DNA from 3 places in the Mesorhizobium sp. M7A.F.Ca.US.005.03.1.1 genome. Region 2 is predicted to be linked to each of the others. Evidence: predicted binding sites of a transcription regulator. Region 2 holds the regulator's gene; each other region holds the start of a gene.
The links. The regulator LexA, encoded in region 2, represses DNA repair genes until DNA is damaged. The targets are predictions, from matches to a motif close to TGTTCNNNNTGTGTTCNG.
Positions count from the first base shown of each region.

Region 1: the regulator LexA is predicted to act here: its motif matches at 2,321-2,338, upstream of EN990_RS22640 (sel1 repeat family protein).
Region 3: the regulator LexA is predicted to act here: its motif matches at 1,842-1,859, upstream of recA (recombinase RecA).

Region 1 is NZ_RZRO01000060.1:15,382-19,532, forward strand. It holds gene EN990_RS22630 (acetyl/propionyl/methylcrotonyl-CoA carboxylase subunit alpha) at 1-313, shown strand, start outside; gene EN990_RS22635 (ABC transporter substrate-binding protein) at 405-1,526, opposite strand; gene EN990_RS22640 (sel1 repeat family protein) at 1,920-2,186, opposite strand; gene EN990_RS22645 (DUF2147 domain-containing protein) at 2,633-2,974, shown strand; gene EN990_RS35540 (hypothetical protein) at 3,199-3,357, shown strand; gene EN990_RS22650 (hypothetical protein) at 3,397-3,591, shown strand; gene EN990_RS22655 (AMP nucleosidase) at 3,708-4,151, shown strand, end outside.
Region 2 is NZ_RZRO01000068.1:30,722-34,872, forward strand. It holds gene kynA (tryptophan 2,3-dioxygenase) at 1-369, shown strand, start outside; gene kynU (kynureninase) at 447-1,694, shown strand; gene lexA (transcriptional repressor LexA) at 2,105-2,845, shown strand; gene EN990_RS24220 (ComEC/Rec2 family competence protein) at 2,839-4,151, opposite strand, start outside.
Region 3 is NZ_RZRO01000043.1:15,916-20,066, forward strand. It holds gene EN990_RS18535 (pseudouridine-5'-phosphate glycosidase) at 1-617, opposite strand, end outside; gene EN990_RS18540 (carbohydrate kinase family protein) at 692-1,636, opposite strand; gene recA (recombinase RecA) at 1,917-3,014, shown strand; gene alaS (alanine--tRNA ligase) at 3,307-4,151, shown strand, end outside.

The DNA.
Region 1 (4,151 bases), on a different contig from region 2:
TGAAGGCGCCGTCGGCTACACCTTTACGGTGCCGGACCCGCTGGCACGGGCCGACGAGGCAGCGGCGGGTTCAGGCAGCCTGCGCGCGCCGATGCCGGGACTGGTCAAGCTGGTACGCGTGGGAAAGGGCGATGCCGTGATCAAGGGCCAACCGCTGCTGATCCTGGAGGCGATGAAGATGGAACATACCATCGCCGCGCCGCATGACGGCGTGATCGCCGAGATTGCCACCGAGGGCGCGCAGGTGACCGACGGGACAGTGCTGGTGCGATTCTTCGAGGAACAAGCCGCTTCGGCCGCTGTAGCCAGCTGACGGTTCGAAAGGCAGACTACAGGGCAAACAAGAAAATGGCCGGGGACGACCCCGGCCATTTCCCTATGCTATTCAGTCGCCGGGCCGGCGATTACTGCGCGATCGGCGCATATTTTCCGTCATGCCACTGGTTGATGTCGTAGCTGGCATTCTTGAGATCGCCCTTCTCGTCGAAGGTGACATTACCGACAACGGTGCTGATCGGCGTGCCGTTCTTCAGCGCCTCGGCAACCTTGGCCGGATCGTCGCTGCCGGCACGCTTGATGCCTTCGGCGAATGCCTGGATGGTGGCGTATGAGAACAGCGTGAAGCCCTCCGGCACGAAACCGCCGGCCTTGATCTTCTCGACGGCTGCCTTGGCTTCCGGCTTTGCCTGCGGATCCGACGGGAAGACGAACATGGTGCCCTCGCCGGCCGGGCCAGCGACCTGCCAGAATTCCGGCGAGGCGATGGAGTCCGGCATGATCAGCTGGAACTTCAGGTTCTGTTCCGCCGACTGACGCAGGATCAGGCCAGCTTCAGGATGGTAGCCGCCGAAATAGACGACGTCGGCTTTCAAGTCCTTGAGCTTGGTGACGAGAGCCGAATAGTCCTTCTCGCCAGCGTTGATGCCGTCATAATAGACCTCCTTGAGGCCGCCGGCATTCATCGTTGCCCTGACGGCGTCAGCCACGCCCTGTCCGTAGGCGCTCTTGTCGTGCAGGACGACGACATTCTTGCCGGCGAACTTCTTGGCGATCCATGGGCCGATGAAGGCGCCCTGCGCATCGTCGCGCGTATAAAGCCGCATGATCGTCGGCCAGCCGGCCTTGGCGGCCGCGTCGGTCAGCACCGGGTTGGAAGAAGCCGGGCTCATCATCAGCGCGCCGGCTTCGGCATAGACGGCCGAGGCCGGAATGCTCGAACCCGAGCAGGCATGGCCGTCGATGAACTTGACGCCATCGGCGACGACGCGGTTGGCAACCGACACCGCCTGCTTGGGATCGCACTGGTCGTCTTCGATATCAAGCTTGATCATCGAGCCGTTGACGCCGCCAGCGGCATTGATCGCATCGGCAGCGGCCTGTGCGCCCTGCTTGAACTGATCGCCGATGGTGGCGAGCTGTCCGGTCATCGGGCCAATCACCGCAAAGGTGATATCGTCGGCGAATGCGACCGGCGTGCTCATCATCAGGCCGAATATGGCCGCGTTCAAAATACTCAATTTTTTCATGATGGTAGAACTCCTCCACTCACGCGCGGCCGCCCCGGCCACGCTTCTTCCAGAGAGGCGGGACAATTTCATCCTTCATTCGGCCTGTCTAGGCGCATTGGCGCCGCTCGATTGGGCCTGCAAGACGTCATCCACGCAAAAAGCCACGCCAGCCTTGTTCCGGCTGGTCGTGGCTTTTTTGCCCGTCGAGCAATCTCCAGGCGCCCCCGCCCCTAAAAATCCCGCTCAGCTTCCCTGTGTCGCGCACGACTGGGCCTTGCGGCCTGCCGCGTTCTTTCGCTTGCCCTCGTGACCGTCTTGCGCGGCCTTCAATTTCGCCGGGTCCGGCCGTCTGTGCGGCCTTGATCCCGGAGCTTCCCTGTCTTCGATAGGCTTGTCTGCGATTGGCAGATTTCAGTGCATGGTCATCCATTCGCGGGCTTCGCGAAGCGCCGTGGCGATCTCGACCTTCGACATGGCCGCCGACAGTTCCGAGCGCAGTTCCGCGGCGCGGGCCGAGCCCTTGATGGCGGCGATGTTGAACCATTTGTGGGCGGCAACGACATCGGTCTCGCAATCGCGTCCGGTCGCATACATCATGCCCAGTTCGAAAAGGATGTCGGCCTGGGCAGTTGCCCCCATGGCGCCGAAACCTGCTTCAAGCATTTCAAAACGTGCCATTTCAATCCCCTGTTTCCGGCCCCTGTCAGGCTCCCGAGAGCTGCCTTCTTTCGTCCTTGGCGGCTGCTCTTCCGATGCTTTCGAGAATGCCGTGCAGGCTTGAATCCGTCGTTAAATGGCGTGCTTAATTTGAGGAAAACAAAGCTAAAACAAGAGGTAAACGCGGAAATTCGTTAAGGATACAAAGCCAGCAATTCAGCCTGCTTGCGTCAAATTTGACGAAAATTTCCCGATGCCAATTCAAGACTTCGCTAACCACAGGAGACAAAGGCGATGCGCCGATCGTTTCATTTCCTTGGCCAGGAGGCGCATTCGGGGCCCTTCAAAATCCGAAAGTCTTCCGTTGCGGCACCGCTTTTGTTTTGCCGGGAGCTGGATTAGCTTACGTTTGCGTAAGCGGCAGACCGAGGCGGAGCATCCGGCCGGACATCTAAAGGGAGGAAGACATGTTTCGAAGAGTGAGCCTGGCCCTTGCGGCCACATTGATCATGGCCGGTGCGGCCTGGGCCGATCCGATCGAGGGCAATTGGAAGACGCAGGCCGGCGACACCGCAGCCATCGCTGGCGGCGGCTCGTTTTCCATCACGCTCAAGTCCGGCAAATATGCCGGCAAGACCATCGGCTCCCTCAAGGCGACGGGCGACAACAAATATGCCGGCAACATCACCGATCCGGCAAACGACAAGACCTATTCGGGCAAGGCGACATTGTCGGGCACCTCTCTCAAGATGAGCGGCTGCGTGCTCGGCGGGCTGATCTGCAAGAGCCAGACCTGGCACAAGCTCTGATCGAGCGCATCTTTCCGACCTGATGACGGGGCCCCGACGGGCCCCGTTTTCGTTTTGTCGACACATCCTGCGCCGGTGATGCTCGATGGAGGCCGGCGGCTATCCAACCGACGCCAGCGCCATCGAAACCCCGTCAATCATCTTGAACCGCAGATGAACGCCGCCATCAGAGCCGGTTCAGTTGCATCAGGGCATTCTCCGGCGTGTTGAAGGAGACCGACCCAATGCTTGCTCGCCGCTTCACCATCGTCTGCCTGCTGGTGAGCCTGTTTGGAATGTTCTTCGCCATCCTCGTCGCTGAAGCGGGCCGTCCGGCCCGCGCCTGGGACGAAGCCAGTTCCAGAACCTGCCGCCTCGCCTGCCCCACCCATCTTCGCAACTGAACAAAGAAACCAAGACCTCGAAAAGAAAAGCTGAACGCCATGAACCGCATCGCCGCCAACGCTCTCAAGACCCTTCGGCTTCTGCCGCGGGCGGCGCTTATCCTGACGGTTCTGGCCGCTCCGGTCCTGGCCGTGCCGATGATGCGCGCCGACACCGGCTCGACGATCGACGCACCGGCCCTGAAGAAGTCCGGCGTCGGCTTTGTGCTTCTGGTCAGCCTGCAGCGCGGTTGAAGAAAAACGGCGCTTTGACCGCCTTCGGTCGCGACACCCCTCCCAAGTGCCGATCCAAGTCTCTATATTGAGCCATGGAAAAGCGAATCTACCCACAAGCCATCGAATCTGTCGTCATGCCGGAGCCTTTTGGCCGGCAAAGCTTTGATAGCGCTGAAAAGGCCGTCAAGGCACTGCAGGCGCTTTACGATCGCAACACCAAGTTCCTGCGCGACTCCTTCGCAGAATTGGCGGCAGCAGGCGGTGATAATGGCAAGCGCTACCGGGCCTTCTATCCGGAGATCGGCGTCACCACCAACTCATTCACCCAGATCGACTCGCGCCAGGCCTATGGGCATATGCCGACGCCTGGGCATTTTTCCACCACCATCACCCAGCCGGGCCTGTTCGAAAGCTACCTCGTCGAGCAGTTGCGCCTGATCATGCGCAATCATGGGGTTGCGGTCACGGTGTCGGAATCGACCACACCCATCCCGCTGCATTTCGCCTTCCTTGAAGGCACCCATGTCGACGGCGCGACGGCAGAGCGCATCAAGCGGCCGATCCGCGACCTGTTCGAC
Region 2 (4,151 bases):
GCCATTCTGGCCGAGCCATCGCTCTACGACGAAGCGCTGCTGCTTTTGGCGCGCAACGGATTCGACATCGGTGCCGATGCCAGGCGCACGGACTGGCGTGAGACGCGAACCGAGAATGAAGAGGTCCTGGTCGCCTGGCAGACTATCTACCGCGATCCGCAGCGCTACTGGATGTTCTACGAACTGGCCGAGAAGCTGGTCGACTTCGAGGATTATTTCCGCCGCTGGCGCTTCAACCACGTCACCACGGTGGAGCGCATCATCGGTCTGAAGCGCGGCACCGGCGGCACGTCGGGTGCTTCGTATCTGAAGAAAATGCTCGAGGTCGTGCTGTTTCCGGAGCTGTGGACGATCCGCACCCGGCTCTGACATCATCGAAATGAGAACAGGCTCACTGAAGGGACGCTCTGTGGCGGGAACCCTTCGCGAACAACCGGGGACTGACCATGAGTGGAATTCCTGATCTCGCCGCAGTCGAAGCGATGGATGCCACGGATCCGCTGCGGGCCATGCGCGACCGTTTCATTCTGCCGGAGGGGGTGATCTATCTCGACGGCAATTCACTGGGGGCAGCATCTCATGCCGTTTTCGGCGAGCTGCAGCAGGCGGCGACGCAGGAATGGGCCCGAGATCTTATCCGAGCCTGGAACACGGCCGGATGGTTCGAGATGCCGATCGAACTCGGTGACCAGCTCGGACGCCTGATAGGAGCCGCGGCCGGCCAGACCGTCGTCTGCGACACGACATCGACCAACATCTACAAGGTGCTGCACGCAGCGATGGAGATGCGGCCCGGCCGGTCAGCCATCGTCGCCGAAGGTGACAGTTTTCCCACCGACCTGTACATCGCCGAAGGCGTGGCCTCGACCCGGGATGGCGTCCTGCTGCGCCTCGCGGGCGTCGACGCGCCGACCATCGAAGAGCTAATCGACGAAAACGTCGCGGTGGTGCTGGTCAACCACGTCAATTACAAATCGGGTGAACTGCGCGACATGGCGGCGCTGACGCGCAGGGCTCATGCGGCCGGAGCGCTGATCGTCTGGGATCTCTGCCACACCGCCGGCGCCCTGCCCGTCGAGCTCGATCAGGCAAATGCCGATTTCGCTGTCGGCTGCACGTACAAGTACCTCAACGGCGGTCCGGGCGCGCCGGCCTTCATCTATGCCGCACAGCGCCACCACGGCGATATCAGCCAGCCGCTCAGCGGCTGGTGGGGCCATGCGCGGCCCTTTGCCTTCGAACGGGGTTATGTTGCCGGCGCCGGCATCCGCCGTTTTCTGTGCGGTACGCAACCGGTCCTGTCGATGCGGGCGCTCAAAGGCGCGCTTGCCATCTGGAGCGACGTCGACATGGCGGCATTGCGAAAGAAGAGCGTCGCGCAGACAGAACTGTTCATCCAGCTCGTCGAAGCCAAGTGCGGCGCCTACGGTCTCGCGCTGGAGACTACCCGCGACGCGACCAGGCGCGGCAGCCAGGTGTCGTTCCTTCACGACCATGGCTATCAAATCATGCGGGCGCTGATCGAGCGCGGGGTGATCGGTGACTTCCGCGCACCGTCGACCATCCGTTTCGGCTTCACGCCGCTCTATGTCAGCTACAAGGATGTGTGGCTGGCGGTTGAGGTTCTGGAAGACATTCTGCGCACGGGTGCATGGAAGGACCAGCGTTTCGCCGTCAAGGAAGCCGTTACCTGACGCACCGATCCCGGCGATCCGCCGTCGCTGCCCTCACTGCCTGGCAAATGACGGAGAGCTGAATTTCCAGCCAAAATGCCCAACTGACGTTGGCGTTTTGGCTCCGTTTCGTTCACGGCCAACCAACGTCCCGAAGGTTGCAATCGCTCCTTGTCGAGGTCGATCGACAGATAATGCCAAGCTTTGGTAGGGGATAAGCCACAGGTCATTAACCATAACAATTTCAATGTGAGCAGGCGCATTGCCGAAGGTGGCGCCCGTCGATCGTAACCCGCTGGCAAGCGCCAAATAATTTCAGCAGCCTTAACAAATTCATTAAACTTTAAACGGTTGCAGAACACAACTGGAACAGATAGTGTTTGTTCTGGGTTTGTTTTTCGATTCTGGTTTCAGGGAACCTGGGGGCCGCCATGCTGACACGCAAGCAACATGAACTGCTGATGTTCATCCATGAACGCCTGAAGGAGAGCGGCATTCCGCCATCCTTCGACGAGATGAAGGAGGCGCTCGACCTTGCCTCCAAATCCGGGATTCATCGGCTGATCACGGCCCTTGAGGAGCGCGGCTTTATCCGCCGGCTGCCCAATCGGGCCCGCGCGCTGGAAGTGCTGCGGCTGCCGGACTCCATCGCGCCAGGCCTCAATGCGGCAAAGAAGTTTTCGCCAAGCGTCATCCAGGGCAGTCTTGGTCAGGGTGGTGCTCTTGGCCGGCAGATCAAGCCGGCGCCTTCGCGGATGCCTTCGCCCGGCAATGACGACGATGCGGTCTCTGCCGTTTCGATCCCGGTCATGGGTCGCATCGCCGCCGGCGTGCCGATCGATGCCATCCAACATCAGACGCATTCGATTTCGGTGCCGCCGGACATGATCATGGGCGGCGCGCACTATGCACTGGAGGTCAAGGGCGATTCGATGATCGAGGCCGGCATCTTCGACGGCGACACCGTTATCATCCGTAACGCCGACACGGCCAGCCCCGGCGAGATCATCGTGGCGCTGGTCGATGAAGAGGAAGCGACGCTGAAGCGGTTCCGCCGCAAGGGCGCCTCGATTGCCCTCGAAGCCGCCAATCCAGCCTATGAGACACGGATTTTCGGGCCGGACAGGGTCAAGGTGCAAGGCAAGCTCGTCGGCCTGATCCGTCGCTACTGAGACGGCTGTGGGTTGACCACTGGCTTCTCGGGTTTCTTGAAGGGTGCCAGCCCCCTCGCCTCGCGAGAGTATTTGCGTTGCGTGTGCCAGGGCCGATATGGGCTGTCCACCGCGAAGCTGATCGTCGCCGGCGTGGTCGCCGATTGGCGATCGAAGAAGACCGCGGCACTGCCTTTGCGAGCCAGTTGCCGCTTGGTGATGACCAGAACCAGCGGGTTGTGACAGGCGTCATAGGCGGTGGCGTCGTTGACGACGATCAGCTCGGCGAAGCCGCAGGCTTTCCAGGTGTCCTTGCGGTCCTCGACATAGGCAATGATCGCACCGGACATGTGCCTGGCCACGCAAACGCCTGAGGAGCAATAGAACGGCGATCCCGGCGGTAGCTCAACGGCATCCGCGACGTCGAATTGCCCATCGCTGTTGTCGAACACTTCCGGAACGACGATGGTTTCCGATGTCAGCGCGCGTTTCCAGTTGTCGACGGTGAATCCATTCGGCCGTTGCCGGCTAACGGCAAGCTCACCGCCACCGATCGGCAACGCCACCAGCCGGGCGTCTTCCGAGATCAGCACATCGGGCGTGCGCGTATCCGAGACGGTCAGCAAGCCTGCCAACGCGAATGGCAGAGCCGCGAGCCGCAGCCATGTCGTCGCCATCGTCGCGATGACCAGGGCAATGGCCACCAGCAGGACCGACTGTTGCGAAATCAGCCCGACCCCATCGACAGGCGAACGCTCGGAGATCCAGCCCGATATGGCGATCATCATCGTCCGGCCCTTGCCCATCAGGTAGAGAGCTGGCCAATCCAATCCGAAAGGCATCAGCAGCGCGCTGGCGACGGCCAGGAACATGACGACGGTGACGATCGGCATAACCGCGAGATTGGCGAACAGGCTGAGCGGCGACACACGCTGAAAATGCCAGATGGCAAACAGCGTCGTGGCGCTGCCGGCGATGATCGAGGTCATGGCCAGACCAATTGCCGCCAGCAGGAATTTTCGTGTCAGGAACCCGGGCAAGGATCGCTTCGGCGGCGGCGGTCTTGCTTTTCCCGCGCGGTGATCCGCCCAGCCGGCATAAGCGCCGACCAGAGCCGCGGTCGCGGCGAACGACATCTGAAAACTCGGGCCGACCACCTCATGCGGCGACACCACGATGACGGCGATCGCCGAGATCGCCAGATTGCGCATGGTGAGTGCTGCTCGATCGAACAGAACTGCAATCAGCATCACTGCCAGCATGATGAAGCTGCGCTCGGCGGCGACGACGATACCTGAGATGACGAGGTAGGCTGCGATCGAGAACA
Region 3 (4,151 bases), on a different contig from region 2:
GTCAGCGGCGCGCGGAACGGCGATTGCCTGGACCAGAAGGCCGGCATCGTCTCGCAGCCATGGCCGATCACCGGCACGCCGCGCGTCTCCAGCACTTCCAGCGTCTTTTCGATGTCGAGGATCGCCTTGGCGCCGGCCGAGACGACAATCACCGGGGTGCGCGCCAGCTCGTCGAGATCGGCGGAAATGTCAAAGCTCTTTTCGGCGCCCTTGTGCACGCCGCCGATGCCGCCGGTGGCAAACACTTTTATGCCGACAATATGCGCCGCGATCATCGTGGCGGCGACCGTGGTGCCGCCGGTGCGCCCTTGCGCCACGGCAAAACCGAGATCGGCGCGCGACAGCTTCATGGCGTCGCCCGTCATCGCCAGCGATTCGCGCTCGCCGTCAGAAAGCCCGATCTTGATGCGGCCGCCAACCACGGCGATCGTCGCCGGCACGGCGCCGCCATCGCTGATGATCTTTTCGACATCGGCCGCCATGGCGCCGTTGTCGGGGTAGGGCATGCCATGGGTGATGATGGTGCTTTCCAGCGCCACCACCGGCCGGCCGTCGGCCAGGGCCTGCGCCACCGGCGCGTGGATGTCGATGAAGGGGCGGGCGGTCTCAGGGGTCATCAAGGTCTCCTATCCGGAATGCGGCGCGTCCGTCGGACGCTCGGCAACATCGCGGCACTATGAATTCGCCGGTCTCATGCCACTTCCCTGGCATCCGGCACAAGGACCAACGCTTCCGCGAAGCTCGCCGCGGTGAACTCCGGAACGGCGGCGGCGCTTTCGATGGCAAGCGTCGCCCCGGCAATGCCTTCGCGCAGAGCTGCCCGCAGCGGCAGTCCTCGCAGCAGGGCTGCGACCGTTGCGCCCGCCAGCGCATCGCCGGCGCCGGTGACGTCGGCGACCTTTCTTGGTGGCGGCGGCAGGATAGAGAAGGCGCCGGCTTCATCGAAGCCCAGCATGGGCCCGCCGCCTGCCGTCACCACGCCGCTGACGAGGCCGCTGCATCGCAACCCGTCGACCACCTCGCGCTCCGTGGCATTCGCGGCGACGCCGGCCAGCGCCATGGCCTCGCGCCGGTTCATGAAGACCAGCGAAAGCTCCTTCAGCACCGGTAGCAACCGCACCACCTTGGCCGGCGAAATGGCAATCGCGAAAACCGGCTTGCCCGCGGCGAGCGCGACCAGCCGTTCCAGCGCCGTCGTCGGAAGATTGGCGTCGCAGAAGACGGCATCTGCGGCGGCGATCACCTCCCGCACCCTGGAGCGCCTGATCTGCTTGGGAAACGCCAAATCATAGAGCGCCATGTCGGCAAAGCCGACGATCAGCTCGCCTTCGCTGTCGATCAGCGCCGTGTAGCTCGGCGTCGTGCGGTCGAGGAAGACCGCCGACAGGTCGGTAATGCCTGCCCCGGCAATGGCTCGCGAAACGGTGTCGGCAGCGGCATCGCCGCCGCGAACCGACATCAGCGACGCGGAGACGCCGCGCCGCACGGCACTGCGCAAGGCGTTGAAGACGCCGCCGCCGACATCCTCGCGCATTGTGCCCGGATTGGAGGCGGCGGGCACGTAGGCGCCGGACACCTGGCCGCGCCGGTCGATATGGGCGCCGCCTACGGCCAGTATTTTCGCGGATTTCAGCATGCCGGCGATATGACCTTTGTTATTCCAGCCGCACAAGCGCTAGGCTGTGCGACCGAGCTTCGCATGCAAGGCGGCGATTCGGCAGGTCGAAACAACCGAGCCGTCTGGCCCAACGTGCGGTGCATTCCTGATCGAATCCTTGGACAAAAAAAGAACAAATCCGGATAATGCTTGTTTTTCAGATATTTGATCCCTCTTGCCAAATGAGAACAAAAAAGGTACAAATAGGCAGGGATTACGGATTGTCCGGCCTTCATTGACGACCAAGGGGTGATGTATCATGGCTCAGAATTCTTTGCGGCTGGTAGAGGACAAGGCAGTGGACAAATCAAAGGCTCTGGATGCGGCGCTGTCGCAGATCGAGCGGGCTTTCGGCAAGGGCTCGATCATGCGGCTCGGCGCCAACGAGCAGGTCGTCGAGATCGAAACGGTGCCGACCGGCTCGCTTGGCCTCGACATCGCGCTTGGCGTCGGTGGCCTGCCGCGCGGCCGCATCATCGAGATCTACGGGCCGGAAAGCTCGGGCAAGACGACGCTGGCCCTGCACACCGTGGCCGAAGCCCAGAAGAAGGGCGGCATCTGCGCCTTCGTCGATGCCGAGCACGCGCTTGACCCGGTCTATGCCCGCAAGCTTGGCGTCGATCTCGAAAACCTGCTGATTTCGCAGCCCGACACCGGTGAGCAGGCGCTGGAAATCTGCGACACGCTGGTGCGCTCCGGCGCCATCGACGTGCTGGTGGTCGATTCGGTCGCGGCGCTGACGCCACGTGCCGAAATCGAAGGCGAGATGGGTGATTCGCTGCCCGGCCTGCAGGCCCGCCTGATGAGCCAGGCGCTGCGCAAGCTGACCGCCTCGATCTCGCGCTCCAACACCATGGTCATCTTCATCAACCAGATCCGCATGAAGATCGGCGTCATGTTCGGTTCGCCCGAGACGACGACCGGCGGCAACGCGCTGAAATTCTACGCATCGGTGCGCCTCGACATCCGCCGCATCGGCTCGGTCAAGGACCGCGACGAAGTCGTCGGCAACCAGACCCGCGTCAAGGTGGTCAAGAACAAGCTGGCGCCGCCCTTCAAGGTGGTCGAGTTCGACATCATGTATGGTGAAGGCGTGTCCAAGACCGGCGAACTGGTCGATCTCGGCGTCAAGGCCGGCGTGGTCGAGAAGTCGGGCGCCTGGTTCTCCTACAATTCGCAGCGTCTCGGCCAAGGCCGCGAGAATGCCAAACTGTTCCTGCGCGACAATCCCGACACCGCACGCGAGATCGAGCTGGCGCTCCGACAGAATGCCGGGCTGATCGCCGAAAAGTTCCTTGAGAATGGCGGCTCCGAAGGTGGCGACGACGGGTTCGAGGAGGAATCCGGCGCGATGTGACAACTCGCGAGGTCGGCCGGAGTTCGGCCATAATCGCATTCTATTATCTCGGGCTTAAGTAATCGAGTTCCGCGTTAATGCGTTTTGAAACCGCCGGCCCAGTGCCGGCGGTTTTGCGTTTCGGCGGCGAAAACAGGCCGGTTCGAACGACCGGCAAAGGCCGTGGATTGGACCAATTCCGTGTTTCTGGACAGGGTGAAGCGCGGCGGCTAAAAGGCCAAGTCCTAATCTTCTAAAACGCAGAGCCCATTTCCGCCGGTTTGCCGGCGGCCCTTCCGAAAAGGCAGCATTCATGAGTGGCGTGAACGAAATCCGGTCGACATTTCTCGACTACTTCCGCAAGGAGGGTCACGAGATCGTCGCGTCGAGTCCGCTGGTGCCGCGCAACGACCCGACGCTGATGTTCACCAACGCCGGCATGGTACAGTTCAAGAACGTCTTCACCGGCCTGGAGAAGCGGCCCTATTCGCGCGCCTCGACCGCCCAGAAGAGCGTTCGCGCCGGCGGCAAGCACAACGATCTCGACAATGTCGGCTACACCGCGCGTCATCTGACCTTCTTCGAGATGCTCGGCAACTTCTCCTTCGGCGACTATTTCAAGGAGCGCGCCATCGAGCTTGCCTGGAACTTGATCACCAGGGAATTCGGGCTGAGCAAGGACAAGCTGCTGGTCACCGTCTATCACACGGATGACGAGGCGGCCGGCTTCTGGAAGAAGATCGCCGGTTTTTCCGACGACCGCATCATTCGCATCGCGACCTCGGACAATTTCTGGGCGATGGGCGACACCGGACCCTGCGGGCCGTGCTCGGAGATCTTCATCGACCGCGGCGAGCACATCTGGGGCGGCCCTCCCGGCAGCCCGGAGGAGGATGGCGACCGTTTCCTGGAATTCTGGAACCTGGTGTTCATGCAGTATGAACAGGTGACGAAGGAGGAGCGCATCGACCTGCCGCGCCCCTCGATCGACACCGGCATGGGCCTGGAGCGCATGGCGTCCATCCTGCAAGGGGTGGAAAGCGTCTTCGAGACCGATCTGTTCCGTCACCTGATCGACGCGGCCTCGTCCGCGATCGGGCATGGTCCCGACAAGGAGACGGTCGCCTCCTACCGGGTCATTGCCGATCATCTGCGCTC